2 regions of the Mesorhizobium sp. WSM4832 genome follow, and region 2 is predicted to be linked to the other one. Evidence: predicted binding sites of a transcription regulator. Region 2 holds the regulator's gene; the other holds the start of a gene.
The links. The regulator LexA, encoded in region 2, represses DNA repair genes until DNA is damaged. The targets are predictions, from matches to a motif close to TGTTCNNNNTGTGTTCNG.

Region 1: the regulator LexA is predicted to act here: its motif matches at 6,397-6,414, upstream of AC0L2L_RS31450 (helicase-related protein).

The regions. Positions count from the first base shown of each region.
Region 1 covers NZ_JBVVQH010000032.1:8,333-18,019, forward strand. Annotated here, with positions in the region: gene AC0L2L_RS31420 (citrate synthase) at 1-610, shown strand, start outside; gene phaR (polyhydroxyalkanoate synthesis repressor PhaR) at 1,015-1,608, opposite strand; gene AC0L2L_RS31430 (acetyl-CoA C-acetyltransferase) at 1,915-3,099, shown strand; gene phbB (acetoacetyl-CoA reductase) at 3,218-3,943, shown strand; gene AC0L2L_RS31440 (FAD-dependent oxidoreductase) at 4,023-5,273, opposite strand; gene AC0L2L_RS31445 (TetR/AcrR family transcriptional regulator) at 5,357-5,938, shown strand; gene AC0L2L_RS31450 (helicase-related protein) at 6,581-9,687, shown strand, end outside.
Region 2 covers NZ_JBVVQH010000003.1:231,468-241,154, forward strand. Annotated here, with positions in the region: gene lpxB (lipid-A-disaccharide synthase) at 1-199, shown strand, start outside; gene gltA (citrate synthase) at 250-1,578, opposite strand; gene gltX (glutamate--tRNA ligase) at 1,761-3,185, opposite strand; gene AC0L2L_RS06380 (ComEC/Rec2 family competence protein) at 3,287-5,761, shown strand; gene lexA (transcriptional repressor LexA) at 5,765-6,499, opposite strand; gene kynU (kynureninase) at 6,952-8,199, shown strand; gene AC0L2L_RS06395 (alpha/beta hydrolase) at 8,260-9,090, shown strand; gene AC0L2L_RS06400 (molybdopterin molybdotransferase MoeA) at 9,160-9,687, opposite strand, start outside.

The DNA of each region.
Region 1 (9,687 bases), on a different contig from region 2:
GGGGGTGGAGCCGGTGCATGAAAGGCTGGCGCAGGGCTGGTCCGTCGATGCGGCCGGCGCCGATCTCATCCGCAAGGCGCTGGTGCTGCTTGCCGATCACGAGCTCAACGCATCGACCTTCGCCGCGCGCGTTGCCGCCTCCACCGGCGCGCCGATCGCCGCCTGCCTGCTCGCGGGCCTCGCCACGCTCACCGGCCCGCGCCACGGCGGTGCCGGCGCGGCTGCCCTGAACCTCGTCGAGGATGCCGAACGGTTGGGGGCGGACGAGGCTGTCGCGCGCTGGCTCGCCCATGACCGGCCGCTGCCAGGCTTCGGCCACCCACTCTATCCGGAAGGCGATCCGCGCGGGCAAGCCCTTCTTCGCGATCTCGAAATCGACGACGGACTGTTGCGGCTGCGCGATGCCGTGGTCGCCGCAACCGGCATGCATGCGAATGTAGATTTCGCCCTTGCCGCGATGACGCGCGGCCTGCATCTGCCCGCCGATGCGCCGTTCCGCCTGTTCGCGCTCGGCCGCAGCGTCGGCTGGACGGCCCACGCCGTCGAGCAGGTGACCAGCAACAGGCCGATCCGGCCGCGCGCCCGCTACGATGGGCCGGTCGGGATGTGACGGCTCCTCCAGCGCAGACGACTGGATTGGCGGGACGTCTATCAAGTCGTCATTCCAGGGCGGAGCAAGGAGCGAAGCGACGCGCGCAGACCCTGGAATCCATGCCGTGACGCTAAGGCGTTGCAACGATTACAGAATTCTGCACCGCCGCACCCGATGTCAAACGTCACGGAATGGATCCTCGGGTCAAGCCCGAGGATGACGAAGGGAGGGGCCCTTCGGCTAATCTCAGGCGTTCGCGACCATCACGAAACGGCGCTCCAGGTTGTGTTGAGATTCAGGTCAGGCCGAGTCGAAAATAGTGGCTTCCGAGAACCGGAGTGGAGCGTACTTAAAGTACGTGAGCACCGGAAGCGCAGGAAGCCGTCGTTCGCAGGCCGGCCTCACCTGAATATCGGCGCACCCTACGACATCGTGTCCAGCTTGCGTTGCATCGCCGCGATCTGCGCCTTCAATTCCTGCAGATCGTCGGATTTCTCTTCCTTCTTCGGCGGCTCGGCTGGCGCCGCGGAATTGCCGCCGGCGGGCGGGAACGGCGTGAACATGCGCATGGCGTTCTGGAACAGCTCGACATTGCGGCGCGTCTGTTCCTCGAGCGCCTTTATCGGCGTCTTCATCAAGTCGATCGGCGTCTTGCCGAAGGCGCCTTTCAGTTGCTCGCGGAACCGCTCCTGCTCCTTGGAGAAGGCGATCATCGACTGTTCGAGGAAGCTCGGCACGATCATCTGCATCTGATCGCCGTAAAACGAGATGAGCTGGCGCAGGAACGGGATCGGCAGCATGTTCTGCCCGTCCTTGTTCTCCAACTCGAAGATGATCTGCGTCAGCACCGGATGCGTGATGTCGTCCCCGGTCTTTGCGTCCTGGACCGTGAACTCCTCGCCCTTCTTGACCATCTCGGCCAAGTCCTCGAGTGTCACATAGGTGCTTGTGCCGGTATTGTAGAGCCGGCGATTGGCATACTTCTTGATGACGATCGGGTCGTCTTTTGCGGCCATCCGTATCCTCCCCAGGACACCGGCACCTCTAGGAGTAAGTGGCCGGTAACGATTGCGCCCTTTATCGAGGATACGCGCAAAAGCGTCACAATTCCAAGCGGTTTGTGCACTGCGGCATCAATTAATGCTGCACAGCCACGGCAAAAAACCGCTGCGCGGTCAACGTCATGTTACCGCAACCCGTGCGCGCGCTGCTTGCCGCGCATGGCGGCCATGCCCATTTCCGGTTTGACTTGGGGTTTCGAACGGGCAAGAAAGTCCTGAAGCGATCCCGAAAATAAGACACCTCGAAGTCTGGAGAAGAAAATGTCCGCTTCCAATTCAATCGTCGTCGCCAGCGCTGCCCGCACCGCGGTCGGATCGTTCAACGGCAGCTTCGCCGCCACGCCGGCGCACGAGCTCGGCGCCGTCGTCATCAAGGAATTGCTCGCGCGCTCCGGCGTCGAGGCTGCGGAAGTCGACGAGGTCATCCTCGGCCAGGTGCTGACGGCCGCGCAAGGCCAGAACCCGGCCCGCCAGGCCTCGATCAATGCCGGCCTGCCGAAGGAAACCACGGCCTGGAGCCTCAACCAGGTTTGCGGCTCGGGCCTGCGCGCCATCGCGCTCGGCATGCAGCAGATCGCCACCGGCGACGCCAAGGTGATCATCGCCGGCGGCCAGGAGTCGATGTCGATGTCGCCGCATGCCGAGCACCTGCGCGCCGGCGTCAAGATGGGCGATTACAAGATGATCGACACCATGATCAAGGATGGCCTGTGGGACGCCTTCAACGGCTACCATATGGGCAACACGGCCGAGAACGTCGCCCGCCAGTTCCAGATCACGCGCGAGGACCAGGACGAGTTCGCGCTCGCCTCGCAGAACAAGGCAGAGGCCGCTCAGAAGGCCGGCAAGTTCAAGGACGAGATCGTCGCCTTCACCATCAAGGGTAGGAAGGGCGACACCATCGTCGACCAGGACGAATATATCCGCCACGGCGCGACGCTTGACGCCATGACCAAGCTGAAGCCCGCTTTCGACAAGGACGGCACGGTCACCGCCGCCAACGCATCCGGCATCAATGACGGCGCCGCCGGCGCGGTGCTGATGACCGAAGCCGAGGCTGCCCGGCGCGGCATTGCCCCGCTGGTCCGCATCGCCTCCTGGGCGACCGCCGGCGTCGATCCGGCTATCATGGGCACCGGACCTATTCCCGCCTCGAAGCGGGCGCTGGAGAAAGCCGGCTGGTCGGTCAAGGACCTCGATCTCATCGAGGCCAACGAGGCCTTCGCCGCGCAGGCCTGCGCCGTCAACAAGGGCATGGGCTGGGATCCCTCGATCGTCAACGTCAATGGCGGCGCTATTGCCATCGGCCATCCGATCGGCGCTTCCGGCGCCCGCGTCTTCAACACGCTGGTCTACGAGATGCGCCGCCGTGGCGCCAAGAAGGGCCTCGCCACGCTTTGCATCGGCGGCGGCATGGGCGTCGCCATGTGCGTCGAGGCGCTGTGAGCTCAGCGAATAGGGAGCAGCGAACAGGGAAGAAAAAGCGTCGCACGGCGGGACATCGGATCCCTACTCGCTATTCGCTACTCCCTGTTCGCTCAGACGATTTTAAAGGGAGGACCACATGAGCAAAGTAGCAATTGTCACCGGCGGATCGCGCGGCATCGGCGCCGCGATATCGGTCGCCTTGAAGACCGCCGGCTATTCGGTCGCGGCAAACTATGCCGGCAATGACGAGGCGGCCGCTAAGTTCAAGGCCGAGACCGGCATCCCGGTCTATAAATGGTCCGTCGCCGACTACGAAGCCTGTGCCGCCGGCATCAAGCAGATCGAGGCCGATCTCGGCCCGGTCGGGGTGCTGGTCAACAATGCCGGCATCACCCGCGACGCCATGTTCCACAAGATGACGCCCGCGCAGTGGAAGGAAGTGATCGACACCAACCTCTCCGGCGTCTTCAACATGACGCATCCTCTGTGGAGCGGCATGCGCGACCGCAAGTTCGGCCGCGTCATCACCATTTCCTCGATCAATGGCCAGAAGGGCCAGGCCGGCCAGGTCAACTATTCCGCCGCCAAGGCCGGCGACATCGGCTTCTCCAAGGCGCTGGCCCAGGAGGGGGCCCGGGCCGGCATCACCGTCAACGTGATCTGCCCCGGCTATATCGCCACCGAAATGGTCAAGGCGATCGACGAGAAGGTGCTCAACGAGCGCATCATCCCGCAGATCCCGGTCGGCCGCCTCGGCGAACCGGAAGAGATCGCGCGCTGCGTCGTCTTCCTGGCTTCCGACGAGGCCGGCTTCATCACCGGCTCGACCATCACCGCCAATGGCGGCCAGTACTTCGTCTGAGATATGCTTCGACCGGCTGCAAATCCGTGCGGCCGGTGCGCTGTAGACGCCCTGATCTGGGGCTCGCCGCCTGACGTCGTCAGGCGGCGAGTTTCAAGTTTGGCTTGGCCGCAGGCTTGGTGGGAACGACAGACCCCGGTTCGCCTGCGAGCGCCGGCAGCCGGGCGAGCGGTGCCCGGCTGAGCCCTGACAGCTTCAGCGCAACGCGGCGCTTCAGGAACGGGCTGAGGTTCACGACCGAAAGCGCCAGATTGCGCAGGAAGCGCCTCACCGGGTTTCGCGCAAGCGCCATCTCGGTCATCCGGCCCGCAAGGTCGAGCACTTCCTGCGCCGCCGGGCGACGCAGCTTCTCGTATAGGTCGAGTTCCGTTTCCGGGCGCATGCCGTTCACCACATCGCCCAGCAACTGGCCGAGCACGACCGCATCGATGATGCCCGTGTTCATGCCTTGCCCGCCGGCGGGGCTGTGGACATGGGCGGCATCGCCCATCAAGAACAGTCGATCCTTGCGATAGGCCCGCACCAGACGATGATGAACGCGGAACCGCGAACTCCAGCCAAGGCTAAGCACACGGGCTCTCTTCGTGGTCGGCCCGCGGCTGTCGAGCAGCGCCTGGATATCGGCGACCTCGATCCTTTCCGGCGCCTCATCCATTGTCGCAACGACCCGGTATGATCCATCCGGCAGCGGCGCCACTACAACCAGTCCCGCCGGCGCGAAGAACAGCGACACTTCGGTCGGTCCAACCGGCCAATCCAAACGAACGTCGGCCAGCACAAAGGAGCCGTCATAGGCCGCGCCGTCGAACTCGATGCCTGTCGATTTGCGCACCAGGCTGTGCATGCCGTCGGCGCCCACGACATAGCGTGCCGATATGATTTTCTCCTGGCCGTTTTCGACCACCGTCACGCGCGCGCCGTCACCGTCCTGAGCAACCGCCACAGCCTCGACTTCGCGATGAATGCTGCCGCCAAGAGCGGCGATCCGCTCGGCGAACACCTGTTCGGTCAGGTTCTGCGGAAGCATCATCAGATAGGGATGTTTGGACGGCAGCTTGCTGAAATCGAGCTTGAGCAGCGCCCGGTCGCGGTCGCGGATGGCAAAATCCTCGATCTTCACGGAAAGCGCGCTCAGCCGCTGCGTGACGCCGAGCGGCTCCAGCGATTCCAGCGTCTGCGCATGGATGACGCCAGCACGCGACGTCTGCAGGCCATGCGCAAGCTTGTCTATCAGCAGATGATCGACACCGGCTTGATGCAGCGCGATAGACAGCGCCATGCCGGTCGGGCCGGCGCCGATAATGAGGACTTCCGTGGTCTCAGGCAGCATTTCCCATCTCCATTTATCAACAGTTGTTGACTTTCTAGTGATCTCCATTGTATTTGTCAACAGGTGTTGGCATATGAATCGTCATGACCGAGAATCAACCGAAGAAGCAGACCAAGTCGGACCGCACGAAAGCCCAAATCCTCGAAGCCGCGCGCGGCCTTTTCGCCGAGCATGGCTATGACGGCACCTCGATCCGGGACGTTGCGGCGCAGGCCTCGATCGATCCGGCCATGGTGATCCGTTATTTCCGCAGCAAGGATGAGCTGTTCGCCAGGGCGGCAGTCGTGAACCTCCAATTGCCGGATCAGCGGACAGACCCGACCGCCATCGGCGAAACGCTGATCAGGCGCTTTCTGGTCAACTGGGAAGGTCCGGCCAACGGACCCGGCATGATAATCCTGCTGCGTTCGGCGACATCGAACGAACACGCAGCCGAGAAAGTCCGCGACGTCTTCGCCAATCAGGTGAGGCCGATGGTTGCTTCGATCGGCGACCCCGCCGACGCCGGCCGGCGCGCCGGCCTCGTTGCCAGCCAGTTGCTGGGTCTCGCCATGTGCCGGTATCTGCTGCGACTTGCGCCAGTGGTCGCGCTATCGCATGAAGAGATCATTCGGAATATCGGCCCGGTACTGCAGCGTTACGCTGTGGGCCAAGACTCGAATTGAAGGATTGGCTTCATCGAGATGTGCCGAAGCGAGACGCAAAGATTAACGGCGACGCCTCCGGCTGTGCAAAACCCACTCACAAGCCGTGGATTTTCGGTGGATAAGCTGGGGATAATACTACATCTAGCAGTGAACAAACCGGGAAAATGGGCAGAACACTGATTCGTCGCCGATTCGTTCTGGCTTTGGCCGGGAAGTTAACGGCGGAGGGCTCAAACGCTACCGAATTCGTTAAAATCGGTTAGGAAAAGTCAATAATTTCATAGTCTTGCCAGGTCAGCCGGCTCCGGCTGCAACCGTTCGCCGGCAAAGGTTAACGGGACTCGCCCGCGGCAGAGCCGAAGCATGAATCGGGCCAGTTCCATGATTCAGCATGTGGTGAGACTCGCCGTCAAAAAATCCACATGTAGCCGTGAACAAAACCTGAATCCGCGCGAGTCTGTGATTCGTCGCCGATTCGTTCCAGACTCGTTCCAGCCGTTAACAACAGCCGATTTTAACCCTCCCCGTTCGAGCTCGTCTGTCTCCGAAGGAACATTCCGCTTTCGCTTGGCGCCCTAAATCCCTATGTGTCGGCTGTCACACGCGGCAGTGCCGCCGCGCCTCCGACCAAAAGCGGCAGAAAAACTCATTTCCGAGCCGATGAATATCCAGCCGAAACACTCCCAGCCACTGATCCTTTCGGGCCGCGACGTGACGGCCGTGCTAGGCCCCACCAACACCGGCAAGACCCACCTCGCCATCGAGCGCATGGTCGCGCATGAGACCGGCGTCATCGGCCTGCCGCTCAGACTGCTCGCCCGCGAGGTCTATGCCCGCGTCTGCGAGAAGGTCGGCGCCCACAAAGTGGCGCTGATCACCGGCGAGGAGAAGATCGTCCCGGCCGGCGCGAGATATTCGGTCTGCACCGTCGAAGCGATGCCCCGCGAGACCGATGCCGCCTTCGTCGCCATCGACGAGGTGCAGCTCGCCGGCGATCTCGAACGCGGCCACATCTTCACCGACCGCATCCTGCATCTGCGTGGCCGCCAGGAGACGCTGCTGCTGGGCGCGGCCACCATGCATGGCATCCTGCAGCGCCTCTTGAAGGGCGTGTCGGTGGTGACGCGGCCGCGGCTGTCGCATCTTGCCTATGCGGGCTCCAAGAAACTCACCCGGCTGCCGCGGCGCACGGCGATCGTCGCTTTCTCTGCCGACGAGGTCTATGCCATCGCCGAGCTGATCCGCCGCCAGCAGGGTGGTGCGGCCGTCGTGCTCGGCGCGCTCTCGCCGCGCACCCGCAACGCCCAGGTGGCGCTGTTCCAGTCCGGCGACGTCGATTATCTCATCGCCACCGACGCCATCGGGATGGGGCTGAACCTCGACCTCGACCATGTCGCCTTCGCCCAGAACCGGAAGTTCGACGGGTATCAATACCGCAACCTGACCGCGGCCGAGCTGGGCCAGATCGCCGGCCGTGCCGGCCGGCATCTGCGCGACGGCACATTCGGCGTCACCGGCCAAGTCGATCCGCTCGACGAGGATCTTGTCGGGAAGATCGAGGGGCACGAGTTCGACCCGGTGAAGGTGCTGCAGTGGCGCACCGCCGATTTCGATTTTTCCAGCCTCGATGCGCTGAAGCGCTCGATCGAGACCAATGCGCCCGTCGAAGGGCTCACCCGCGCGCTGCCGGCTGTCGACGCCCAGGTGCTGGAGCATCTGTCGCGCGATGGCGACATCCGCGCGCTCGCCTCCGGCAAGCAGCGCGTCGCGCTGCTCTGGGAGGCCTGCGCCCTGCCCGACTACCGCAAGATCGCCCCGGCCCAGCATGCCGACCTCATCGCCTCGATCTATACGGACCTTGCGCGCCATGGCCATGTCGATGAGAATTACATGGCCGAGCAGGTGCGGCGCGCCGACACGACGGAAGGCGATATCGACACGCTGTCGCACCGGATCGCGCAGATCCGCACCTGGACTTTCGTCTCCAACCGCCCCGGCTGGCTGGCCGATCAGCTACACTGGCAGGAAAAGACGCGCGAAATCGAAGACAGATTGTCGGATGCGCTGCATGAGCGGTTGACGAAACGCTTCGTAGACCGCAGGACTTCCGTCCTCATGCGGCGCCTTAGAGAAAATACCATGCCTGAAGCCGAAATCAGCCCAACCGGAACCGTCCTCGTCGAAGGCCATCATGTCGGCGAGTTGCAGGGGTTCCGCTTCACCGCCGACCAAAGCGCCGGCGGCGAGGACGCCAAGGCGGTGCGCACTGCCGCCCAGAAGGCCCTTGCGGCCGAGTTCGACGCGCGCGCCGAACGCTTTGCCGCCTGCGCCAATGGCGACCTTGCTTTGGGTTCCGACGGCGTTCTGCGCTGGATCGGCGCGCCGATCGGCACGCTGGTCGGCGGCGACGAGGCGCTGAAGCCGCGCCTGGTCCTGCTTGCCGACGAGCAGCTGACCGGCCCTGCCCGCGACAAGGTCGCCGCGCGCGCCGAACGTTTCGTCAATTTCCAGATCGAAACGCTGCTGAAGCCGCTGGTCGATTTGAAGAATGCCGACCAGCTTACCGGCATCGCGCGCGGCATCGCCTTCCAGCTGGTCGAGCATTTCGGCCTGATCAACCGCCGCGACATCGCGGAGGAGATGAAGTCGCTCGACCAGGAGGGCCGCGCCGCGCTGCGCCGCCTCGGCGTGCGTTTCGGCGCCTATCATGTCTTCGTGCCGGCGCTGATCAAGCCGGCGCCAGCCGGCCTGGTGACGCTGCTCTGGGCGCTGAAGAACGACGGCAAGGACAAGCCCGGCTTCGGCGATGTTGTCCACGCGCTGGCGTCGGGCCGCACCTCGGTGGTCATCGACCCCGCCTTCGACAAGACCTTCTACAAGCTCGCCGGTTACCGCAATCTCGGCCGTCGCGCCGTGCGCGTCGATATCCTGGAACGGCTTGCCGACCTCATCCGCCCGGCGACCAACTGGAAGCCCGGCCTCGGCCAGCGTCCGGACGGCGCCTATGACGGCCACGCCTTCATGGTGACGCCGCCGATGATGTCGATCCTCGGCGCTACCGCCGACGATATGGAAGAGATCCTCAAAGGTCTCGGCTACCGCTCCGAGGCAAAGCCGGCTGTTGAGGTGAAGGCAAAGCTCGACGCGCTGGACGACGCCGCTCGCGAAGCCGCCGCCGCGAAGCTCGCCGCGGAGGAAGCGGCCCGCGCCGCGCAGGCCAAGGCCGCGGAAGCTGCGGCAACGGACGCGGTTGCGGAAGCGCCCGTCGAAAGTTCGGAGCCGTCTGCCGCCGTCGAAACTGCCGCCGAAGCTCCTGCGGAAGCCGTCTCGGAAGTGGCCGCGGAACCTGTCGCGGGAGAGCCGGCAGACGCTCCTGCCGAGATCACGGAAGAGGCCCATCCTGTAGAGGATGCTCATCCTGCAGAAGATACTGCAGCGGTGCTTGAATCGGCCAAACCCGCCGAAGCTCCCGCCTCCCCCTCGATGGCGGAGGTCGCGGCGCGAAACGACGCGGGTGACGGCGCCGACGATGCAGAGAACACTGATACCGACGGCGCTCCTCCCGCTCCGGCGCTGCGCACCGACCCTCCCCACGCGGGGGAGGGTGAAGGAAGCGAAGCCGCCGCTGGCGAAACCCCGGCCGAGGCTGAAGAGCCGAAGCCTGTCCTTCTGTGGCGTCAGGCGCGTTTCGACCATCAGCGCCCGCGCCACCGTCACGACAACCGTCGCGACAATCGCCCGCGCGGCGGCCAGCCCGCGCGCGAGGG
Region 2 (9,687 bases):
AAGCTACAACCAATATGTGCGGCCGCACTATCTGGCGAGGCAGCTCGAGGCGCTGTTTGCCGACACCGCCTATCGCGCCTGGCAAAAGGACGGCTTTGCCGAAGTGGCGACCCGCATGGCGACCGAAAGGCCTTCAGGCGAGATCGCTGCGGAGGTGGTGATTGGGTGCGTGAGGAAGGCAGTAGGCAGTAGGCAGTAGGCAGTAGGAGCTCTCTGTCTCACCCTGCCTATTGCCTACTCACTACTTCACTATCTCTTTGCAATCGGCACGTAGTCGCGTTCCGTGGCGCCGGTATAGAGCTGGCGCGGGCGGCCGATCTTCTGGTGCGGATCCTCGATCATTTCCTTCCACTGGGCGATCCAGCCCACGGTGCGCGCGACCGCGAAGAGGACTGTGAACATGGTGGTGGGGAAGCCCAGCGCCTTCAGCGTGATGCCGGAATAGAAGTCGACGTTCGGGTAGAGCTTCTTTTCGATGAAATACTCGTCGGTGAGCGCGATCTTCTCCAGCTCCATCGCGATGTCGAGCAGCGGGTCGTCCTTGATGCCGAGCTCGCCCAGCACCTCATGCGCGGTCTTCTGCATGATCTTGGCGCGCGGATCGTAGTTCTTGTAGACGCGGTGGCCGAAGCCCATCAGGCGGAACGGGTCGTTCTTGTCCTTGGCGCGGGCAATGAATTCGGGGATGTGATCGACATGGCCGATCTCGCCCAGCATGTTCAGCGCCGCCTCGTTGGCGCCGCCATGCGCCGGACCCCACAGGCAGGCGATGCCGGCGGCGATGCAGGCGAAGGGGTTGGCTCCAGAAGAGCCCGCAAGGCGAACGGTCGAGGTCGAAGCGTTCTGCTCGTGGTCGGCGTGCAGGATGAAGATGCGGTCCATGGCGCGCGCCAGCACCGGATTGATCTTGTACTCCTCGCACGGGACGGCAAAGCACATGTGCAGGAAGTTGGCCGCGAAGCCGAGATCGTTCTTCGGGTAAATGAAGGGCTGGCCGATATGGTACTTGTAGGCCATCGCCGCGATCGTCGGCATCTTGGCGATCAGGCGCATCGAGGCGACCATGCGCTGGTAGGGGTCGGAGATATCGGTCGAGTCGTGATAGAAGGCCGACAGCGCGCCGACCACGCCGCACATGACCGCCATCGGATGCGCGTCGCGGCGGAAGCCGGTGAAGAAGCGCGACATCTGCTCATGCACCATCGTGTGGCGGGTCACGCGATAATCGAAGTCGTCCTTCTGCGCCTTGGTCGGCAGCTCGCCGTAGAGCAGGAGATAGCAGACCTCGAGGAAGTCGCCGTGCTCGGCGAGCTGATCGATCGGGAAGCCGCGATGCAGCAGGATGCCGGCGTCGCCGTCGATGAAGGTGATCCCGGACTCGCAGCTGGCAGTCGAGGTGAAGCCCGGATCATAAGTGAAGGCGCCGGTGGTGCTGTAAAGCGAACCGATGTCGATGACGTCGGGCCCGACCGTCCCGCTTCGCACCTTCAATTCATGCGTCTTGCCGGCGAGTTCGAGCCTGGCGGTCGACTCACGCGTTTTGCTGCCCGGTTCCAATTTTGTCGCAGCTTCGCTCATTCTCAAACTCCTTTTGTATCCTCATGCCGGCAAGGCAATTCCTGCAAACGACACGTCGAAGTCACCGGAATGCGCGAACTCGCCACTGCATTTTTAGGAGGTGCGTGCCAGATTGGGCCAAGACCTAATGTTGCACTGCGAAACGCACCTTTCAATGCCAATCTTCTTGGGCCAGTTCGCTCCTAATCGATTTGATCTGCAATGCGCGCCAGGCTTTCCTGACGGCCCAGCACGGCAAGCACGTCGAACACGCCGGGCGAGGTGCTGCGGCCGGTCAGCGCGGCTCTCAGCGGTTGGGCCACGGCGCCAAGCTTGTGCCCACCGGCCTCGGCAAACTCGCGGATCGAAGCCTCCGCCGAAGCGGCGCTCCACTCGCCCTGGACAGAAGACAATGCGCCATGCACGCCGCGCAAAATCGCGCGCGCATCCGCGTTGAGCAAGCCCGCCGCCTTCTCGTCCAGCGGCAATGGCCGCTCGGCGAACAGGAAAGCCGCGCCGTCGACCAGTTCCACAAGAGTCTTGGCCCGCTCCTTGAGGCCGGGCATGGCCGCAAGCAACTGCGCCTTGCGCCTATCATCGAGCTTTGCCGCAAGTAAGGGGCCGCCTTCGAGATAGGGCAAGGTGGCGACGAAGATATCGAACAGCGCCTGATCGTCCATCTTGCGCATATGGACGCCGTTCAGCGCCTCGAGCTTGGCGAAGTCGAAGCGGGCCGCGCCCTTGTTGACGTCGCCGATGTCGAACCAGGCGATCATATCCTTGATCGACATCACCTCGTCGTCGCCATGGCTCCAGCCGAGCCTGGCCAGATAGTTGAGCAGCGCCTCCGGCAGATAGCCCATGGCGCGATAGGCCTCGACGCCGAGCGCGCCATGCCGCTTCGACAGCTTGGCGCCGTCGGCGCCATGGATCAGCGGGATATGCGACATCGACGGCACGTCCCAGCCCATGGCGTTGTAGATCACCGTCTGGCGGGCAGCGTTGGTCAGGTGGTCGTCGCCGCGGATGATGTGGGTGACGCCCATGTCGTGGTCGTCGACGACGACGGCATGCATGTAGGTCGGGTTGCCGTCCGAGCGCAGGATGATGAAGTCGTCGAGATCCTTGTTGGGAAAGCGCACCTCGCCCTGCACGCGATCGTGCACGACCGTCTCGCCCTCGGTCGGCGCCTTGATGCGGATCGCGCCCTTGACGCCCGCGGGCGCCTCGGAGGGATCGCGGTCGCGCCACTGGCCGTTGTAGCGCGGGGGCAGGCCCTTGGCCCTAGCTGCCTCGCGCATTGCCTCGAGCTCTGCCGGCGTCTCATAGCTGTAATAGGCCTTGCCCATACGCACGAGCTCTTCGGCCACTTCGCGGTGACGCGGCGCGCGCTCGAACTGCGAGACGGCTTCGCCATCCCAGGAGAGGCCAAGCCAGGTCAGCCCGTCGAGAATGGCGGCGGTTGCGGCCTCGGTGGAGCGCTCACGATCGGTGTCCTCGATGCGCAGCAGCATCGTGCCGCCGGTGTGCTTGGCATAAAGCCAGTTGAACAGCGCTGTGCGCGCGCCGCCGATATGCAGGTAGCCTGTCGGCGAGGGGGCAAAACGGGTGACGACCTTGTCGGACATGGAACTCTCAGGCTTGCGCTTAAACGGCATATTTTGCGCGGGCTTTCGCGCAGTTGGCGTTCATGTAGCATAGGCGGTCTGGGGCGCAAGGGGCAGACCCGATGGCTGGACGTGGCTGGGGTGCGGACGAGGGCGAGACAACGACAGCTGGCGTCAGCGAACGCCTGATGTTTGCCCATGCCACGCCCACGGAGGCGGTGCCATTCCAGCTTCCGCAACCGCGTGCACCAGCCGAGCTTCCGCCGCCCGGCGGCGGTGCACTAGAGCCAGCCTCGCCAACTGCCACCGCCGGCCGAATCCGCAAACAGCTTGGCCGCGCTTCGCTTTCGGCGCTGCATCGAAGCATTGCCGTCGCCGCCGCCACCGAGGTCGACCGCGGCGTCGGCTTCCTGCTGGTGCCGGTGTTCCTGGCCGCGGGCGTCATCTACTACTTCTCGCTGAGCACCGAGCCCGATCTCTACAGGCCGCTTGCTGCGGTGGCTCTGATGGCTGTCTGCGCGGCGATCTCGCGTTCCCGGCAGAGAACGCACCTTGTCTTCATGGCAACCCTTTTGTGTGCCCTGGGCTTTCTCGCGGCCAAGGTGGAGACCTGGCGGATGGCGACGCCGATGCTGGGGTCCGAAATCCAGACGCGGCTGACGGGCCGCCTTGTCACCGCCGAGGCGATGGCCAATGGCCGTGTCCGACTGACCATCGATCTCATGTCCACGGCACATCCGACGCTGCGCTATGCGCCGGCTCGCGTCAGGTTGTCGGCGCGCAAGATCCCGCCCGACATGACAGCGGGGTCGATGCTGACCGGCTACGCCAAGCTGCTGCCGGCGACGGGCCCGGTCCGGCCTGACAGCTACGACTTTTCCTTCGACAGCTATTTCACCGGCATCGGCGGCAGCGGCTTTTTCCTGGGCGATCCAAAGCTGATTGCGCCGACCTCGATTGCGCCAACAGGGGCGCCGTTCGGCGCGCGCATCGCATCGGCCATAGAAAACGCGCGTGAAGGGATCGCCGACCACATCAGGGATACCATCGGCGGTTCCGAAAGTGAGATTGCAGCAGCACTGATCGTCGGCGTGCGCGCCGGCATTCCGGAAGAAATCAACGAGTCGATGCGACGCACCGGTATCTATCACATCATCTCGATCTCCGGCCTGCACATGGCGCTGGTCGCCGGCACGATCATGGTCCTGCTGCGCGGCGCCTTCGCGCTGTTTCCGGATTTCTCGTCGCGCCGGCCGGTGAAGAAATATGCCGCTGGAATCGCGCTTATCTCGATCGCCGCTTACCTGGTGATCTCCGGCATCGTGGTGGCGGCCGAGCGAAGTTTTATCATGCTGGCGGTCATGCTGGTCGCCGTGCTCTTCGACCGCACGGCGCTGACGATGCGCAACCTGGCGATCTCGGCCATCGCCGTCATCCTGGTCTCGCCGCACGAGGTGGTCGGTCCGAGCTTCCAGATGTCTTTTGCCGCCACAGCGGCGCTCGTCGGTGCCTATGCCGGCTTCGCCGACTATCGCGCCGGCAAAACGACCGCGCCGCCGGTAAAGCGTTCGTTCCTCGGGTTCATATCGCGGAAACTGGCGGTTGGAGTGGGCGCCGCCGCCATAACATCGCTCATCGCGGGCAGCGCGACATTGCTGTTCGCGATCTGGCACTTCCAGCGGGTGTCACCGCTCAGCCTGCTGGCCAATCTGGCGGTCATGCCGATCGTCTCGCTGGTTGTCATGCCGTTCGCCGTGTTGAGCGCGCTGGCGATGCCCTTCGGCTTCGACGGTCCTTTTCTCTATGTGATGGGCAAGGGCCTGACGGCGATGATCGCCATTTCAGCGTGGATTTCCGAGCGCTCACCGGTCGATGCCGTCGGGTTGATCTCGATCCAGTCGGTGCTGCTGGCGACGATCGCGCTGGTCATCGCTACCATGGCCACCACCTGGCTCAGATTGGCAGCCATGCCGTTCGCGCTCGCTGCCCTGATGGTCATCCCGCATGTCCGAACGCCGGACGTGCTTATCTCGGAGGATGCGCATCTGGTGGCAATGCCGATCGGCGCCGGCGAGCTCGCCGTCAACCGCGCACGCTCCAATGAGTTCACCACGGACAATTGGAAGCGGGCGCTGAAGGCCGAAGCAATTGTGCCGCCGGAGACATTTTCCAAAGACGCTCTCGACATCGCCGATCCCGTCGACCTGCCGCCTGGCTCGCCCTTCTACTGCACAGGCGACCTGTGCATCGGCCGGCATCCTTCCGGGGCGATCGTCGCACTAGTCGAAAACCGCGACAGCGCCCGTCCGGCCTGCGGCTTTGCCGACCTCATCGTCATCAACGACGCCACAGCCTACAATCCCTGCCGCGATCCGCGTGTGCTTGTCGTCACCAAGCGCCAGCTGGCGCGTGACGGCAGTGCGGCCGTCTTCTTCGACCCGCAATCGGCAACCGCGCGTCCAAACGTTCGCTACGCGGTCGAGAAGCCATACCGGCCCTGGCACGAGCAACGCAAATACACCCGCGAGGCGAGGGGCCTGCCGCCTTACAAAAAACCCGAGAGGACGGAAGCGAAGTCTTCGCCACCAGCCCAATAGATTTCAGTAGCGGCGGATAAGCCCGACGAGCTTGCCTTGGACCTTGACCCGGTCGGGCCCAAAGATGCGGGTCTCGTAGGCCGGATTGGCGGCCTCGAGCGCGATCGAGGCGCCCTTGCGGCGGAAGCGCTTGAGCGTCGCTTCCTCGTCGTCGACCAGCGCCACCACGATCTCGCCCGGGCTTGCCGTGTTGGCATTGCGGATGATGACGGTGTCGCCGTCGAAGATGCCGGCCTCGATCATCGAGTCGCCCTTGACCTCCAACGCATAATGCTCGCCGCCCATGATCATATCCGGCGGCACGGTGATCGAATGCGTCTGGTGCTGGATTGCGTCTATCGGCACGCCGGCGGCGATGCGGCCCATCACCGGAATCGATACGGCCGAAACAGCGTCGTCGTCATTGCTGGGCATCGGCGTACGCGAGGTGGTTGCCGGCTTGAGCTGACGGCCGAGATTGCCTTGGCCGCCCTGGATGACGCTCGGCGAAAACTTCCTCGCGGCATTCAGGCCAGGCGCGATCGAGTCGGGCAGCCGCAGCACTTCAAGCGCGCGCGCCCGGTTTGGCAGCCGGCGAATGAAGCCGCGTTCCTCCAGCGCCGTAATCAGCCGATGGATACCAGACTTCGAGGCAAGGTCGAGCGCCTCCTTCATCTCGTCGAAAGATGGAGGAATCCCGCTCTCCTTCAGACGTTCATGGATGAACATCAGGAGTTCATGTTGTTTGCGCGTCAGCATTGGCGGCCCCCATGGGTTCTCAAACCAGAATCAGAAAAACAAACCCAGAACAAACACTATCTGTTCCAGTTGTGTTCCGCAACCGTTTAAAGTTTAATGAATTTGTTAAGGTTGCCGAAACAATGTTGCATCCAGTGGCGGCGTGGCCGCCGCGCGCCGGGCGGCGGTATTGATTCCGCTCGATTTTGCGGCCCATCCTTAAGCTGGAACAAGAGGCGGCACCATCACGAAAGTGCCGGGTGGGGTCGCGCCGGCTCCTCGTTGCGCGTTCTGCACCGTGAACGAAACGAACCCAAAATGCCAACCTGGCGATGATTCCGGTCCCTGGTCTTCGCCGTCTATGGACCAGCTAACATAGGACGAAAGGTTCTTGCCCTGGCGCCGGCGGTGGTGAGACAACCGCCCTTGGCCGGCCGTGAGCGGCGCCGGGTCGAAATGGAGGCGGTGGCACAATGATGGGAATTCCCGATCTCGCTGACGTCGAGGCGATGGATGCCGCGGATCCGCTGCGCGCCATGCGCGGTCGCTTCGTCTTGCCTGAGGGCGTTATATACCTCGACGGCAATTCTCTGGGCGCTGCTTCGATCAACGTCTTCAGCGAGATCGAGACGGCCACGAAGCAGGAATGGGCGCGAGACCTCATCCGCGCCTGGAACACCGCTGGTTGGTTCGACATGCCTGTGGAGCTCGGCGACCGGCTCGGGCGTCTGATCGGCGCCGCGCCGGGCCAGAGCGTGGTGTGCGACACGACCTCGATCAACATCTACAAGGTCCTGCATGCGGCACTCGCAATGCGTCCCGAGCGCTCGGTGATCGTTGCCGAGGGCGACAGCTTCCCGACCGACCTCTACATGGCCGAAGGGGTGGCCTCGACGCGGCCCGGCACGGTGCTGCGGCTCGAAGGTGTCGATGCCGCGACGATCGAGGAACTGGTCGACGATCGTGTCGCAGTCATCCTGGTAAACCACGTCAACTACAAGTCCGGCCGGCTGCGCGACATGGCGGCGCTGACGCGCAAGGCCCATGAGGCCGGTGCGCTGATTGTCTGGGATCTCTGCCACACGGCCGGTGCCCTGCCGGTGGATCTCGACGGCTCGAATGCCGATTTCGCCATAGGCTGCACGTACAAATATCTTAATGGCGGACCGGGAGCGCCGGCCTTCATCTACGCCGCGAACCGCCACCATGGCGACATTCGCCAGCCGCTCAGTGGCTGGTGGGGCCATGCCAGGCCGTTCGCGTTCGAGCAGGGCTATGCCGCCGGCGCGGGCATCCGGCGGTTCCTGTGCGGAACGCAGCCGGTGCTGTCGATGCGGGCGCTGAAAGGAGCGCTGGATCTCTGGGACGAAGTCGAGATGACGGCTGTGCGCGAGAAAAGCATCGCGCTGACGGACCTGTTCATTCGGCTTGTCGAAGCCAAATGCGGCGCCTTCGGTCTCGAACTGGAAAGCCCGCGCCGCGGCGCCGAGCGCGGCAGCCAGGTGTCGTTTGCCCATCCGCATGGCTACCAGGTGATGCGCGCCTTGATCGAGCGCGGCGTGATCGGCGATTTCCGCGCGCCGTCGACCGTTCGTTTCGGCTTCACGCCGCTTTATATCGGCTACCGGGATGTCTGGGATGCCGTCGACGTGCTGGAAGACATCTTGCGCACCGGCGCCTGGCGAGAAGCACGCTTCGCCGTCAAAACAGCTGTTACCTGACTTTGAAATCGGCGATGCAATCAAAAGCCATTCAATATTGACCTGACCGCGGAGGGACTGGTGCTGGGACACCGCATTGTCGACTGGGACAACGCCTATGCAAACGGCGCCAATATCGCCGGCGGCGACCGTTGGCCGGCGGCCTGGGATGGCCCGGCTCAGGCATTTCGCGAAAAGCTGCTAGCGCAGGGCAGGGCGCGGCTCGATATCGTCTATGGCGAAGCGCCGCGCAGCCGGCTCGATCTGTTTCTCCCGCCTGCCGCGCCAAAGGGGCTCGTTGTGTTCGTCCACGGCGGCTACTGGATGGAGTCGGACAGGAGTTCCTGGTCGCATCTGGCAGGAGGCGCGGTCGGACGTGGCTTCGCCGTAGCCATGCCCTCCTACACACTTTGCCCGGAGATCAGGATCAGCGGCATTGTCGGTGAAGCCGCGGCTGCGATCGAGAAGGCGTCAGCCATGGTCGATGGTCCGCTGATGCTGGCCGGGCACTCGGCCGGCGGACATCTCGCCAGCCGCATGGTGACCGCGACCTCACCGCTATCATCCGATGTGGCGCGCCGCCTACGCCATGTCGTTTCGATTTCAGGCCTGCACGACCTTCGGCCGCTGATGTTCACGGCGCTGAACGAAACCCTGAACATCGACGAGCGGGAAGCGTTGACCGAAAGCCCGGCATTGCTGAGGCCCGTGCAGGGGGCCCGCGTCACCTGTTGGGTCGGCGGCGGCGAGCGCTCGGAATTCCTGCGCCAGAGCGCGTTGCTTGCCAACATCTGGACCGGGCTCGGCGCCGCTACCGATTCAGTGGTCGAGCCGGATCGGCATCATTTCAATGTTGTCGATGGTCTCGCCGATCCGGATCATCCCCTGACCCGCACGCTGGTCGACGAATAGATTATCGACTGCTTCGACGTGTAGGCGATCGACTTCGTCGACGCTTAGACGATCGGCTGCGCCGACGTATTACCGCAGCATAAGCACGCTGCATTCGGCGCCGGCTTCCGCGGCCGGCGCGAAGGGCTCGCGCACGATCAGGCCGTTGGCGTCGGCGAGCATCCGCAGCATCGAGGAATCCTGGATGCCGAAGGGGGTCGCGACCAGCGTGCCGTCATCGTCGCGAACCATGGCGCGAACATAATCCTGCCTGAGGTCGTTGGCCTGCATCGCGGCGCCCAGCCGGGCCGTTCGCACGTCCTGCCTGTAAACGCGGCCGCCGAGCCGGGCAAGCAGCGGCTTCAGGAAGAGTTGCGTGCAGACGATGCTTGCCACCGGATTGCCGGGCAGGCCGACGCAGCGGACATTGCCAAGCCGACCGAACATCAGCGGTTTGCCGGGGCGCATGGCGATCTTCCAGAAGTCGAGCTTCATGCCTTCGCTGGTGAGCACGTCATGGATCAGGTCGTGATCGCCGACCGAGGCGCCGCCAAGCGTGACGATGACGTCGGCGCTGGCCTCAACCGCTTTCCTGACCAGCGCGGCGATCGCCTCCTG